Regions from separate parts of the Phyllobacterium ifriqiyense genome, predicted to be linked through region 3. Evidence: riboswitches for the same ligand, from Rfam matches in the RefSeq annotation. Region 3 holds a riboswitch; each other region holds the start of a gene.
What was found. Region 3 has a riboswitch for cobalamin ahead of QFZ34_RS22785 (CbtB domain-containing protein). Riboswitches for the same ligand answer to the same signal wherever they lie in the genome.
Positions count from the first base shown of each region.

Region 1: another riboswitch for cobalamin. It lies ahead of bluB (5,6-dimethylbenzimidazole synthase); the one in region 3 lies ahead of QFZ34_RS22785 (CbtB domain-containing protein).
Region 2: another riboswitch for cobalamin. It lies ahead of QFZ34_RS11105 (hypothetical protein); the one in region 3 lies ahead of QFZ34_RS22785 (CbtB domain-containing protein).

Region 1 is NZ_JAUSZT010000003.1:77,233-81,442, reverse strand. Features, by position in the region: gene ettA (energy-dependent translational throttle protein EttA) at 73-1,722, shown strand; gene QFZ34_RS07710 (MOSC domain-containing protein) at 1,822-2,430, shown strand; cobalamin riboswitch at 2,457-2,649, shown strand; gene bluB (5,6-dimethylbenzimidazole synthase) at 2,696-3,439, shown strand; gene QFZ34_RS07700 (DUF2293 domain-containing protein) at 3,372-3,689, opposite strand; gene QFZ34_RS07695 (ArsR/SmtB family transcription factor) at 3,818-4,210, shown strand, end outside.
Region 2 is NZ_JAUSZT010000003.1:729,074-733,283, forward strand. Features, by position in the region: gene QFZ34_RS11095 (GAF domain-containing protein) at 1-749, opposite strand, end outside; gene cobF (precorrin-6A synthase (deacetylating)) at 889-1,662, opposite strand; gene QFZ34_RS11105 (hypothetical protein) at 1,659-1,922, opposite strand; cobalamin riboswitch at 2,025-2,247, opposite strand; gene QFZ34_RS11110 (glutamine synthetase beta-grasp domain-containing protein) at 2,384-3,424, opposite strand; gene QFZ34_RS11115 (GlsB/YeaQ/YmgE family stress response membrane protein) at 3,773-4,030, shown strand; gene QFZ34_RS11120 (ABC transporter ATP-binding protein) at 4,036-4,210, opposite strand, start outside.
Region 3 is NZ_JAUSZT010000003.1:3,105,538-3,109,747, reverse strand. Features, by position in the region: gene QFZ34_RS22795 (isobutyryl-CoA dehydrogenase) at 1-347, opposite strand, end outside; gene QFZ34_RS22790 (cobyric acid synthase) at 456-1,913, shown strand; cobalamin riboswitch at 1,974-2,206, shown strand; gene QFZ34_RS22785 (CbtB domain-containing protein) at 2,256-2,435, shown strand; gene QFZ34_RS22780 (CbtA family protein) at 2,561-3,286, shown strand; gene cobU (bifunctional adenosylcobinamide kinase/adenosylcobinamide-phosphate guanylyltransferase) at 3,286-3,810, shown strand; gene cobW (cobalamin biosynthesis protein CobW) at 3,815-4,210, shown strand, end outside.

The DNA.
Region 1 (4,210 bases), 3.0 Mb from region 3:
GGCTGAGGCTTTCGCCTACATACGGCGCAAATTCATTCAAAAGAAATCCCGAGCATCGGAGTGACGCGCGTTATGGCACGCCAATTCATCTATCACATGTCCGGCCTGAACAAGGCATATGGAACCAAGAAGGTTCTTGAGAATATCAACTTGTCCTTCTACCCAGACGCCAAGATTGGTATTCTGGGTCCAAATGGCGCCGGTAAGTCTACAGTTCTGAAAATCATGGCTGGTCTGGATAAGGAATATACAGGCGAGGCTTGGTTGGCGGATGGCGCTACCGTTGGCTATCTGGCGCAGGAACCTTATTTGGATCCAGCCAAGGACGTTATGGGCAATGTCATGGATGGCGTTGCCGACAAGAAGGCCATTCTCGATCGCTACAATGAATTGATGATGAATTACTCCGACGAGACCGCCGATGAAGGCGCCAAGTTACAGGATGTCATCGATTCTCAAAACCTCTGGGACCTTGAATCGCAAGTTGAGATGGCGATGGAAGCACTTCGTTGCCCACCCGGCGACAGCGAAGTAACCAATCTTTCCGGTGGTGAGCGCCGCCGTGTTGCTTTGTGCCGCTTGCTCCTGTCACAGCCTGACCTTCTTCTGCTCGACGAACCGACCAACCATTTGGACGCTGAAACGACCGCCTGGCTTGAAAAACATCTGCGCGAATATAAGGGCTCCGTGCTTCTGATTACGCATGATCGCTACTTCCTAGACAATGTGACCGGCTGGATTCTCGAACTCGACCGTGGGCGCGGCATTGCTTATGAAGGCAATTACTCTGCCTATCTTGGTGCCAAGTCCAAGCGCATGCTGCAGGAAGGCCGTGAAGATGACTCCCGTCAGAAAGCTCTCGAGCGCGAACGCGAGTGGATTTCCGCCAGCCCGAAAGCACGTCAGGCAAAATCGAAGGCACGTATCAAGGCCTATGATGCGCTCGTTGATGCCGCTAACGACCAGCGCCCCGGCGATGCCCAGATTCTGATACCGGCGGGTGAACGGCTGGGTCAGGTGGTTATCGAAGCCGAAAATCTCACCAAGTCTTTCGGTGATCGTGTGCTGATCGAAAACCTGACTTTCAAACTGCCACCCGGCGGTATTGTTGGCATTATTGGTCCGAACGGTGCGGGTAAAACCACTCTGTTCAAGATGATCACCGGTCAGGAAAAGCCGGATTCCGGCACTATTCGCGTCGGCGAGACTGTTAACCTCGGATATGTCGATCAGAGTCGCGATCACCTGAAAGCCGACAAGAATGTCTGGGAAGAAATTTCCGGCGGAACTGACATCATCAAGCTTGGCAAGCATGAGATGAACTCCCGCGCTTATGTTTCAGCATTCAACTTCAAGGGTACCGACCAGCAGCAGAAAGTTGGAAATCTTTCTGGTGGTCAGCGTAACCGCGTGCATCTGGCCAAGATGCTTCAGTCCGGTGGCAATGTTTTGCTCCTCGACGAACCGACAAACGATCTAGACACGGAAACCTTGGCAGCACTTGAAGATGCCTTGGAAAAATATGCAGGTTGCGCTGTGATCATCAGCCATGATCGCATGTTCCTTGACCGTCTCGCGACGCATATCCTGGCTTTCGAAGGCGATAGCCATGTCGAATGGTTTGAAGGCAATTTCGAAGATTATGAAAACGACAAGATTCGTCGTCTCGGTCCCGATAGCGTCAATCCAAAGCGTCCAAGCTACAAGCCTCTGACACGCTAAATATAGATGGGGAACCGCAAGGTTCCCCGTTGTCTTTGCTGGTGTAATCGCCAGATAATTTGCCGCTTTTCTAAAGCAGGGAACTCTTTGAAGCAAATGATGACTGACCTGTTCGGTAATCGTGACGAAATAGTCCCTTCGCGTAAGGTCAGTGGTCGTGTGATCGGGCTATTTGAGGCACTCGACAGGGATTTTGTCACTTCTCCAACAGATTCACTGGAACTGACTTTTGACGGTATTGTCGGTGACTTTCACGCGGGTCAGACGCGTCGCTCTGGCGGACGTGAGCCTTGGTATCCGCGTGGCACCGAGATGCGCAACGAACGCCACCTTTCCATTCTGAGTGCCGACGAGCTTGACGAGATCGCAGCAGGCATGGGCTTGCCTCAGCTGAAAGCTGAATGGATCGGTGGAAACACGGTGATTTCCGGTATTCCATCCCTTTCGATGCTACCACCCAGATCGCTGATGTTTTTTGAAGGTGGCGTGACGTTGAAAGTCGATGGGCAGAATGCGCCCTGCAAGATTGCTGGTCGTTCTATTGCATCGCATGCGGGTACTCCTGACGAAACCACCACTGCATTGGATTTTGTACGCGTGTCCAAGCGCTCGCGGGGTATCGTCGCTTGGGTTGAAAAGCCCGGGATCATACGCGCCGGTGAAAAAGTTGATATTCGTATTCCCGAACAGTGGATTTACAGGGTCTAAGGCTTGCGCCAAGTGCCTTTTCATGGCGAATAGAAAACAGGTCCGGTGCCAGCAATTTAGACGATTGCGGAGAATCGGGAAGCCGGTGAAAATCCGGCACGTGCCCAGCGCTGTAAGGGGAAGGACCGTGCATTATGCCACGGTGGCCGAGAGGCCACAGGAAGGCGCACGGTTCAGCTGAACCCAAGTCAGAAGACCGGCCGGACCCCATAGCCCAAGCTGCGCGGACGGCGGCGAGGGCCTCAAGCGTTGTTAGGAGCAAACAATGCACGAAGCTTTTGATAGTCCGGTTCCAGCGGGTGATTTTACTGACGATGAGCGTGCGGCCGTTTATAAGGCGATTTATACCCGGCGAGACGTCCGCGATCAGTTTTTGTCAAAACCGATCGCCTATGATGTTTTGATGCGATTGCTCGATGCGGCGCACCATGCTCCATCTGTAGGCTTCATGCAGCCTTGGAACTTCATCACAATTCGCGATATGGCCCGCAAGAGGCAAGTGCACCGCGCTTTCGCCAAAGCCAACGAGGAAGCCAAGGCCCTGTTTCAAGATGAACGCCGGGCGCTGTATGCCTCTCTCAAATTGGAAGGCATCCTTAAAGCGCCGGTCAATTTATGCATCACCTGCGACCGGACACGCGGTGGAACGGTCGTGCTCGGTCGCACCCACAACCGCCAGATGGATGTCTATAGCACCGTTTGTGCAGTCCAAAATTTGTGGCTTGCTGCCCGTGCTGAAGGTATTGGCGTTGGCTGGGTGAGCATCTATCACGACAATGACATGCGCCAAATATTAGGTATTCCGGATCACGTTGAGATTGTTGCCTATCTATGCCTGGGCTATGTCGACGAGCTTTTTGATGCACCGGAGCTGGAAAAAAAGGGCTGGCGCAAAAGAATCCAATTACAGGACCTTATTTTTGAAGAAGGCTGGGGCCAGCTCAGCTCGGATCTTCCTCATCCGGATCCAGAAGACGTGTCGCCCGCCATTCCGTCAGTTTGCGATTAATCGCATCAAGCACGAAGAAACGAGCGGACTCTTTGTCATAGCCTTCGTCGCGCAGCGCATCATAGTCTGTATGTTGATGCCGCACATGGGCAATAGCGGCCAACCATACGGCAATCGGCGGCGGCAAGGTCTTCATATGGGGCGCACCTGCGGCCGCGCGTATTGGTTCCGAATCGGAGTAGGGAACGGCGGGTAAAAGCAAGGTCAGCGCTTTGTTGATTGAACGCTGACGGTTCGTTCCTGCACTCATTGATGTCTTTCTAATTTGATTCTGGCGCCTATTTCAGACGCGGCAGAAATTGTCGTCAATGGCAAAAACCTCTTGCCAATCGTCGCGTCATGACATAAACATATCTTTATATCTTTTGAGGATTGGTTATGGACCGGCACAATCTTAATCTCGACCTGATGGTTGATACGTTGAAAGCGGCAGCTGAGCCTAGTCGGCTACGCATTCTTGCTTTGTTGTCGCGTGGTGATCTAACCGTTTCCGACCTCACATCCATTTTAGGACAATCTCAGCCGCGAGTGTCACGACATCTGAAATTGCTCTTTGAAGCAAGTCTTATCAACCGCTATCAGGAAGGCTCCTGGGCCTATTTCCGTTTGGCGGAATCATTGATTGTGGGAGATATTGCCCGTTCCCTGCTAGATCGCCTGGATTGTTCTGATCCCCTGCTGGAGCGTGACCTTGAACGTCTTTCCTCTGTGAAGCTTCAGCGCCGTGAACGTGCGGCTGCCTATTTTAGCGCGAATGCTTCAAGCTGGGAT
Region 2 (4,210 bases), 2.4 Mb from region 3:
CGCGCCGAACGCGATGCGCCAACCACAAGATCGTCTTCGTCCACTGCAATTAATGCGTTCAAAGCCCGGTCATGGCCGCGTTCGCTACCCTGTGCCATGACGATGCGCGCTTTGGGAAAGGCCAATCGGAAATTTTCCGCTTCCACCCGCCGGGCGGCATCCACCACAGCCATGGCAATGAGTTTGACAAAGCCCTCGGTCAGATCGGAACGTGCCGACGATACGTCAATCGCTGCCATCAGCCGCCCGCGATGATCGAAAATCGGTGCCACAGTACAAGAAAGCGCTGTGTTGCGACTGCGGAAATGCTGGTCGCGGTGGATCGTCAGGGCACGTTGTTCAGCCAGCGCTGTGCCAATGCCATTGGTGCCCTCGCACTCTTCGCTCCAGACTGCTCCCGTCCAAAGTCCCGCCTTGCAAAAGGTGGCATCATCGCCCTCATAGCCCCGGCGATCGACTGGAACACCATTCTTGTCCGCTAAAAGGACACAACATCCCGCACCACCCACCGCCGAATAAAGCCGGTCGAGTGCGATTTCTGCGGTTTCTATGAGAGATCCCAGCTCTTCACGCGCTTCACGCAATTCCTGATCGGTCAGCATGTTTGGCGGCGTGCCCTCATCAGGCTTCAAGCCGTAGAGACGCATTGAACGCCCCCACGATGCAACAACCGCTGACTGCGCAGCAGCGTCACCTGTCACGGCAGATTGGATATGCTCGGCATGTAAGCCGTCATCCTGCGTTCCCATGGTCCTCCTCCGAAGTCCATGTACAGGGTGACGCCTGTTCTCGCCTACGTCAAGTCACCTATTGATGGCGGCAACCGGGGCTGCTCTACCGCCGCGATTTAAGGGCGTAGGTCCAAAACGCCCCCGGTTATAATCGCAGCTATTCTCCAATCTCGTCATATGACCTTTTCAGCAAATATGTATCCATGATCCAGCCCTTTTGCGCGCGCGCAACATTTCGCAACCGCTCAATATCGTCAACGACATCGCGCAGCTTGCCGGACATGAGAATCTCGTCTTCCGTTCCTATGTAAGCACCCCAATAAATATCGACATCTTCATCAATTGCCTTGAACGCGCCCTCGCCATCGAGCATCACAATCACGCTTTCCGAATTGTTCGGAAAACCTTCGGCAAGCTTGCGCCCTGTGGTTATCGTAATGGACTCGCCGATTCGATTGAGCACAACCTTATGCTTTGCCGTGAGCGCCTGAATGCTGCTAATGCCGGGAATGACATCATAGTCCAGTTCGAAATTGCCCTTTGCGTTAAGTCTGTCGAGAATGCGGATCGTGCTGTCATAAAGCGATGGATCACCCCATACGAGGAAAGCACCACACTCATCATCGCCAAGCTCCTCCATCAGCAGGTGCGCATAGGTCGCTTCCATTTTGTCGTGCCAGTCCGTGACACTTGTTCGATAGGTAGAGGACGGTTTCTCGCGCAGCGGCGTTTCAAAATCCACCATGCGGTAGTGGGGGGCGGTGATGAACCGCTCGCAAATTTCCCGACGGATGCGGGATAGCTGCTCTTTCTCAGCTCCCTTATCGGGAATGAAAAACACATCGACCTGATTGAGCGCATTGACTGCCTGTATGGTCACGTAGTCTGGGTTGCCCGCGCCAATTCCGATGATGAGCACTTTGCGTTTCACTGGGGCACACGCGAGGCCGACGATAGTTCCAGCCTTTGACTCCCTTCGATCAAAGCACAGAACAGTTCGTGGAGGCGTTTTGCCCCCGCATGTTTTCCGGCATAGGCCTCAAGCTTTATAATCTCCTGACTTGCAGCTGCAACGATATTGGTGCCGCGAGGCCGGGAAAGCAGCCAGGCAAAAAACACGTCTTCCGGCACAGTTGCCGCGTTGACCGATTGTGGGTTGTTATATTGATTTGTATTGGCGCCGAGTATCATGCTTAACCCCGATTGTTGGGGACAAGGGTCAAGCGCGAAGATTGCAGATAGTCAGCCTGCGGCAAACCATTACAAGCGACACACCGGGACACCCCGCCCGTGGACGTTCATCATGTTTCGGCAGGTCTCCTGGCTCACAGGTCAGTATTACTGTCTGGCCTTCCCGGGAAATCCCAGTGACCTTTTGCCTGAACGAATTCAAGCGACAGCAACTCGCTGTTTACAGTTGCGGGGGCAGCGCCGGCATTGGTGAATATCACTTCACCGGCTTCCCTCTTAGCTCCCGGCTTTGCAGCACGGGAGAACCGGAACACTCTTATAAGAACCCAGCCCACCTATTGAGGTCAACAGGCAGGCGTAAATTTATCGGGGGGAAACCGGTAAACGGCTGAATGCGGCGCATCACCAATAGAAAATGGCGCAGGCTGGTGCCCGCGCCATTCCAAACTATTCAAACAAGATCAAGCGGCGAGAACTTCTTCCGCATCTTCCGGCACTTCAGAAATTGTCCGCAGGATTTGCGACGCGATCTGGTAGGGGTCGCCCTGCGAATTCGGACGGCGATCTTCAAGATAACCGCGATAGCCATTGTTTACAAAGCTGTGCGGAACGCGGATTGATGCACCGCGATCAGCAATGCCGTAGCTGAACTGGTGGATCGACTGGGTTTCATGCTTGCCGGTAAGGCGCATATGATTGTCCGGTCCATATACGGCGATATGGGCAGCGCAATTCTGCTCAAATGCCGCCATGACCTTTTCGAAGTAATCCTTGCCGCCGACTTCACGCATATAGGTGGTGGAGAAGTTGGCATGCATGCCCGAACCATTCCAATCAGTATCGCCGAGCGGCTTGCAATGATATTCGATATCGATGCCGTATTTTTCAGTCAGGCGCTGCAGGAGATAGCGTGCAATCCAGACCTCATCGGCAGCCTTCTTGGAACCTTTTCCGAAAATCTGGAATTCCCACTGGCCTTTTGCCACTTCAGCATTGATGCCTTCATGGTTGATGCCGGCATTCAGGCAGATATCGAGATGCTCTTCGACGATCTTGCGGGCGATATCGCCAACATTGCTGTAGCCAACGCCTGTATAATATGGGCCCTGCGGCGCAGGAAAACCTGTCTCAGGGAAGCCGAGCGGGCGGCCGTTCTTGTAGAAGAAATATTCCTGTTCGAAGCCGAACCATGCGCCGTCATCATCAAGAACAGTTGCGCGGGTGTTGGAAGGATGCGGTGTCTTGCCATCGGGCATCATGACTTCGCACATGACGAGAACGCCATTCTTGCGTTCACTGTCCGGATAAAGAGAAACAGGCTTCAATACGCAATCCGAGCTTTTGCCCTCTGCCTGCATTGTCGAGCTTCCATCGAAGCCCCAAAGCGGCAATTGTTCCAGCGTCGGAAATACGTCGAATTCCTTGATCAGCGTCTTACCGCGAAGATTTGGCGAAGGGACATAACCGTCGAGCCAGATATATTCGAGTTTATATTTTGCCATTCCGTTTCTCTCATATTTTATTGTGCAGACCGGTTGCGAGGCCTGCATCGTGGAGCGCAGTTCGCAGATAGAATTGACAATGCAAACAGCGTGCCAATTCGCTCAGCCGGATCGCAAAAATTTGAAAAACATATTAGCCGGATATTTTTAGCGGTGCTTTTTGCAGTTTGAAGCTGCCATTGCTATGCTGACGGCTCAGAAAAACCGCTTTTACCAATCGCCACGTTGATGCATTTTTAGGCAGGTGCGGAATTTCTAGGCATGATAAGGCGCAAATTCTGTCGCGAGCTTGGAACCAATAACTCACTTCCGGATTAACGATCTGGAATGAACGAAATGGAGAGTATTATGGAAAGTGCCGGAATCGGGTGGATCGCAGCAATCATCATTGGTGGCGTTGCGGGCTGGCTTGCAGAGATGTTCATGAAGAGCAACATGGGCGTCATCATGAACATCATACTCGGGATCGTGGGCGCGATAATCGCCAACGCGATCCTTTCCATGGTCGGCGTCGTCCTTACAGGCTGGCTGGGCTATTTGATTGCAGGCTTTATCGGCGCCTGTATTCTTATCGCTGTTGCCCGCATGTTCAAACGAACAGCCTGATTTGATTAATGAGAAACGGCAGCGAGTATAGCCTCGCTGCGAATTTCCTCGGTCAATTGAAGCCGTATCCGGGCAAACTCGGGTGCGGCTTTAACCGTGTAATGGCGCGGATGTCCCAGCGGTACCGGCGTGATCGACTTGATACGGCCCGGCCGTGCTGACATCGTAACCACGCGTGAC
Region 3 (4,210 bases):
TGTCGTTGAGCTTGTGTTCCGAACAGGTCGATCATCCATGTCGACATATTGTGAATTGATATAAATGCTGAGAAGGCAGGGCAGGCCATTGAAAGAGCTTCAAATATCAGCACGGCATCAAGCCGTTTCAAACCCGATCCGCCAACATCCTCGCGCACATAAATGCCACCCATGCCCAGCGGACCTGTCTCGCGAATGACATCGGCGGGAAAATGCTTGTCGCGGTCCCAAGCGAGTGCCTTCGGTGCTACCCGATCAGCCGCAAAAGCGCGTGCCATATCCTGAATTGCCAGTTGATCATCATTGAGTTCAAATTGACCGGCCGCCGCATCAACGACTGCATCCATTATAGTTCCTCCCGAATATTGCTACCGGTCACTCTATCGGATGCGCGTAAGCGCGCAACGGCTTGCATGGGACTAGGAAGAGAAAGACATATCCGCTACTCAAAGCCCATGACACACGCAATCATGTTGCAAGGAACTGGCTCTGACGTTGGCAAATCCGTTTTGGTGGCGGGATTGTGCCGTCTGGCGCGCAATCGCGGTTTGAGGGTTTTTCCATTCAAGCCGCAAAACATGTCGAACAATGCTGCTGTTAGCGATGATGGTGGTGAGATTGGCCGGGCGCAATGGTTGCAAGCGCTGGCTTGTGGCGTGCCCTCGTCGGTTCACATGAATCCGGTATTGCTGAAGCCTCAGTCAGAAACGGGCAGCCAAATCATTGTCCAGGGTAAAGTTTGGGGACAGGCGAAGGGCAAGGATTATCAGCAATACAAGGCGGGATTGCTGAATGCGGTTATGGAGTCGTGGGATATCGTTCGTGCCGATGCGGACATAGTCATCGTTGAAGGAGCTGGATCGCCCGCAGAAATCAATCTGCGATCAGGGGACATCGCCAATATGGGCTTTGCCGTCAAAGCCAATGTGCCTGTGGTTCTGGTTGGCGATATTGATCGAGGCGGGGTGATAGCGTCGATTGTCGGCACGCACGCAATTCTTTCGCCTGAAGATCGGGATATGATTTCCGGTTATCTGATCAACAAGTTTCGTGGCGACATTTCGCTTTTCGATGACGGTTTGAAATCTATCACACAATTTACGGGCTGGCCGTCCTTCGGGGTTGTCCCTTGGTTGAAAGATGCCTCCCGTCTTCCGGCGGAAGACTCGGTTGTATTGGAACGGCTGGTCAAAGGTGATGGGCGGGCGTTGAAAATTGCCGTTCCAGTGCTTGATCGCATTGCCAATTTTGATGATTTCGATCCGCTAATAGCTGAACCGCAAGTCGAGGTCGTCATGATCAAAAGTGGCGAGCGAATCCCTGCAGATGCAGGTTTGGTCATTATTCCGGGCTCCAAATCCACCATTGGTGACCTTCAACGGTTCCGTGAAAATGGCTGGGACCACGATCTTGATCAGCACAGACGCAGAGGTGGTCATATTATCGGCATTTGTGGCGGCTTCCAGATGCTGGGTAAAACAGTATCTGATCCCCAAGGGATTGAAGGAAATATCAGGGAAATTAGAGGTCTTGGTTATCTCGATATCGATACAGTTATGGAGCCGGAGAAGACCGTGCGCAATGTCCAAGCCCGTTCATTGCAGTTTGACATACCGTTGAAGGGCTATGAGATTCACCTTGGTCGAACGACTGGCCCCGATTGCATCCGGCCAGCCGTGAATATTGATGGCATAGCGGATGGTGCAATATCCGCTGACGGCAAAGTATTCGGTACCTATATGCACGGGCTTTTCAACGCGGACGCATTCCGGGCAGCACTTTTAAAGTCCATGGGAATATCTGCTGGCGTTCTCGATTATCACGCTGGTGTAGATGCGGCGCTCGACTCCATTGCAGCGCAATTGGAGTCAGTTCTGGATATCGAGGCATTGTTTGCGCTTAAACGTGTCTGACGGCGTAGGCAGCGATCAAGGTGTCGCAGATTCGTTTGACTTTTAGAGCGCTTGGTGAATAACGTTCAGCAGATGATTGGTTCCCGCATTGGCCAAAGGCCAGGGATCAAAAGGGAATGCGACGGTCGTACCCATTAGGGCGACCCCACCGCAGCCGACCCCGCGACTGTAGAGCGGTTAGGGTATATGCCATGCTGAACGCGAAAGCGGACGGCAGTCACTGGGAAACCGGGAAGGCGGCATTTATCTTGCGACCCGCGAGCCAGGAGACCTGCCAATCACAGGGTAATAGTGCCCAAAACCGAGGGGGATTTTCCCTTCTGGCCCTGCACGGAGGTTGTTATGGCTACTGTTCGTACTTCTAATACGATTTCTCTCCCACTCGCATCGCGTCTGACGACGGCTGTTGTGTCATTGCTTCTCGGCGTGTTCATTATTTATGGCGTCGGTCTTTCACATTCTGAAACGCTGCATGACACAGCACACGACACCCGCCATTCATATGGATTTCCTTGCCATTGAGTCTTTGAAAGCTGAAATGCTGATTCAGCTATCGACCCTTAAGCATTGAAATAATGATGGTTTGTTTGGTCCGGGGCCTTTGCAGGTGCCCGGCGTCTCGCTTTTGGAATTGGGGAGTGGACTCCATGTTGGTCAAATATTTGCTGGCTACAATCATAGCCGGTCTGTTTGCCGGAATAATTCTAACACCGGCCATGTATGTAAAAAATGTACCGCTCATATTGCATGCGGAAGAGTATGAAAGTGCGGGTGGCGGAGGTCATTCCCATGATACGCCTGCCTCTGCGAGCGAATCTGCACCTGCGGCGGTTACTCCGCACGAACATGCGGAAGAGGCGGGTCCCGAACTGCCATTTGGACGTCTCGGTAATACGTTGTTGATCAATCTGGTGGCTGGAGCAGGCTTTGCGTTGATCACTGGTGCTGCGGCGCTTTTCCTCGGTCGTCGCATTACCCTTCAGAACGGAATCTATTGGGGGCTTGCAGGATTTTTCATCTTCAATTTTGCACCGGCGTTCAGCCTTGCCCCTGAATTGCCTGCTATGCCTGCAGCCGATCTGGCCATGCGGCAGACCTGGTGGCTGATAACTGTCATTCTGACGGCGGGCGGCGTCTATCTGATCGTACTGCGTGAGCAGATTTGGGCTAAGCTTCTTGGTGTTATATTGATTGTCGCTCCCCATATTTATGGCGCACCGGAAGCAGAAGATCTGACATCAGCGGTGCCTCCGACACTTGCCTCAGAGTTTGCCGTCTCAGCACTGGCAACCAATCTCTTCTTCTGGGTTGTACTTGGTACTGCACTGGGCTGGGCAATTCAGAATTATGCTTCATCGGAGCTTGAGCAGTAATGCAACCGCTGGAACGCGAAATTACCTTTATTCTTGGAGGCGCGCGTTCCGGCAAATCGTCCTTTGCCGAAGGTCTGATCGAATCATCCGGGCGGGATGCTATTTATCTTGCCACCGGCAGAGCGTGGGATGATGAAATGTCCGAGCGAATTGGGCATCATAGAGCGCGGCGCGGATCCCGATGGATTACAGTTGAAGAACCAATTGATCTGGCCGGAAAACTGGAAAGTCTTGCTGGTGTCGAAAAGGCAATCCTGGTCGATTGCCTTACACTGTGGCTGACCAATTTAATGATGGCCGAACGTGATATCGATGCCGAAATAACACGTCTGATAAACACACTGAGCCATCTCGCGGGTGCCATTGTTCTGGTTTCCAATGAGGTTGGTCTAGGAATAGTACCGGAAAACCGCATGGCGCGTGAGTTTCGTGATCACGCAGGCCGATTGCATCAAGCCGTGGCTGCCGCTGCGGCAAAAGTCTATTTCGTGGCAGCAGGACTGCCGCTCAAAATGAAGGGATAACAAAATGCAGGGTCACAAGATTCCGGCAACGGTCATCACTGGCTTTCTCGGTTCGGGCAAGACTACCATGATCCGAAATCTGCTCGAAAATGCCAATGGCAAGCGCATCGCGCTGATCATCAACGAATTTGGTGATCTTGGCGTTGACGGGAATTTGCTCAAAGGCTGCGGTATCGAAGCGTGCCGCGACGAAGATATGATCGAACTTAACAATGGCTGCATTTGCTGCACCGTGGCCGATGATTTCATTCCCACCATGACCAAGCTTCTGGATCGACCTGATCGCTTTGATCACATTGTCATTGAAACGTCCGGTCTTGCTCTTCCACAGCCGCTGGTTGCCGCTTTTAACTGGCCGGAAATCAAGACACAGGTAACCGTTGATGGCGTTGTTACCGTT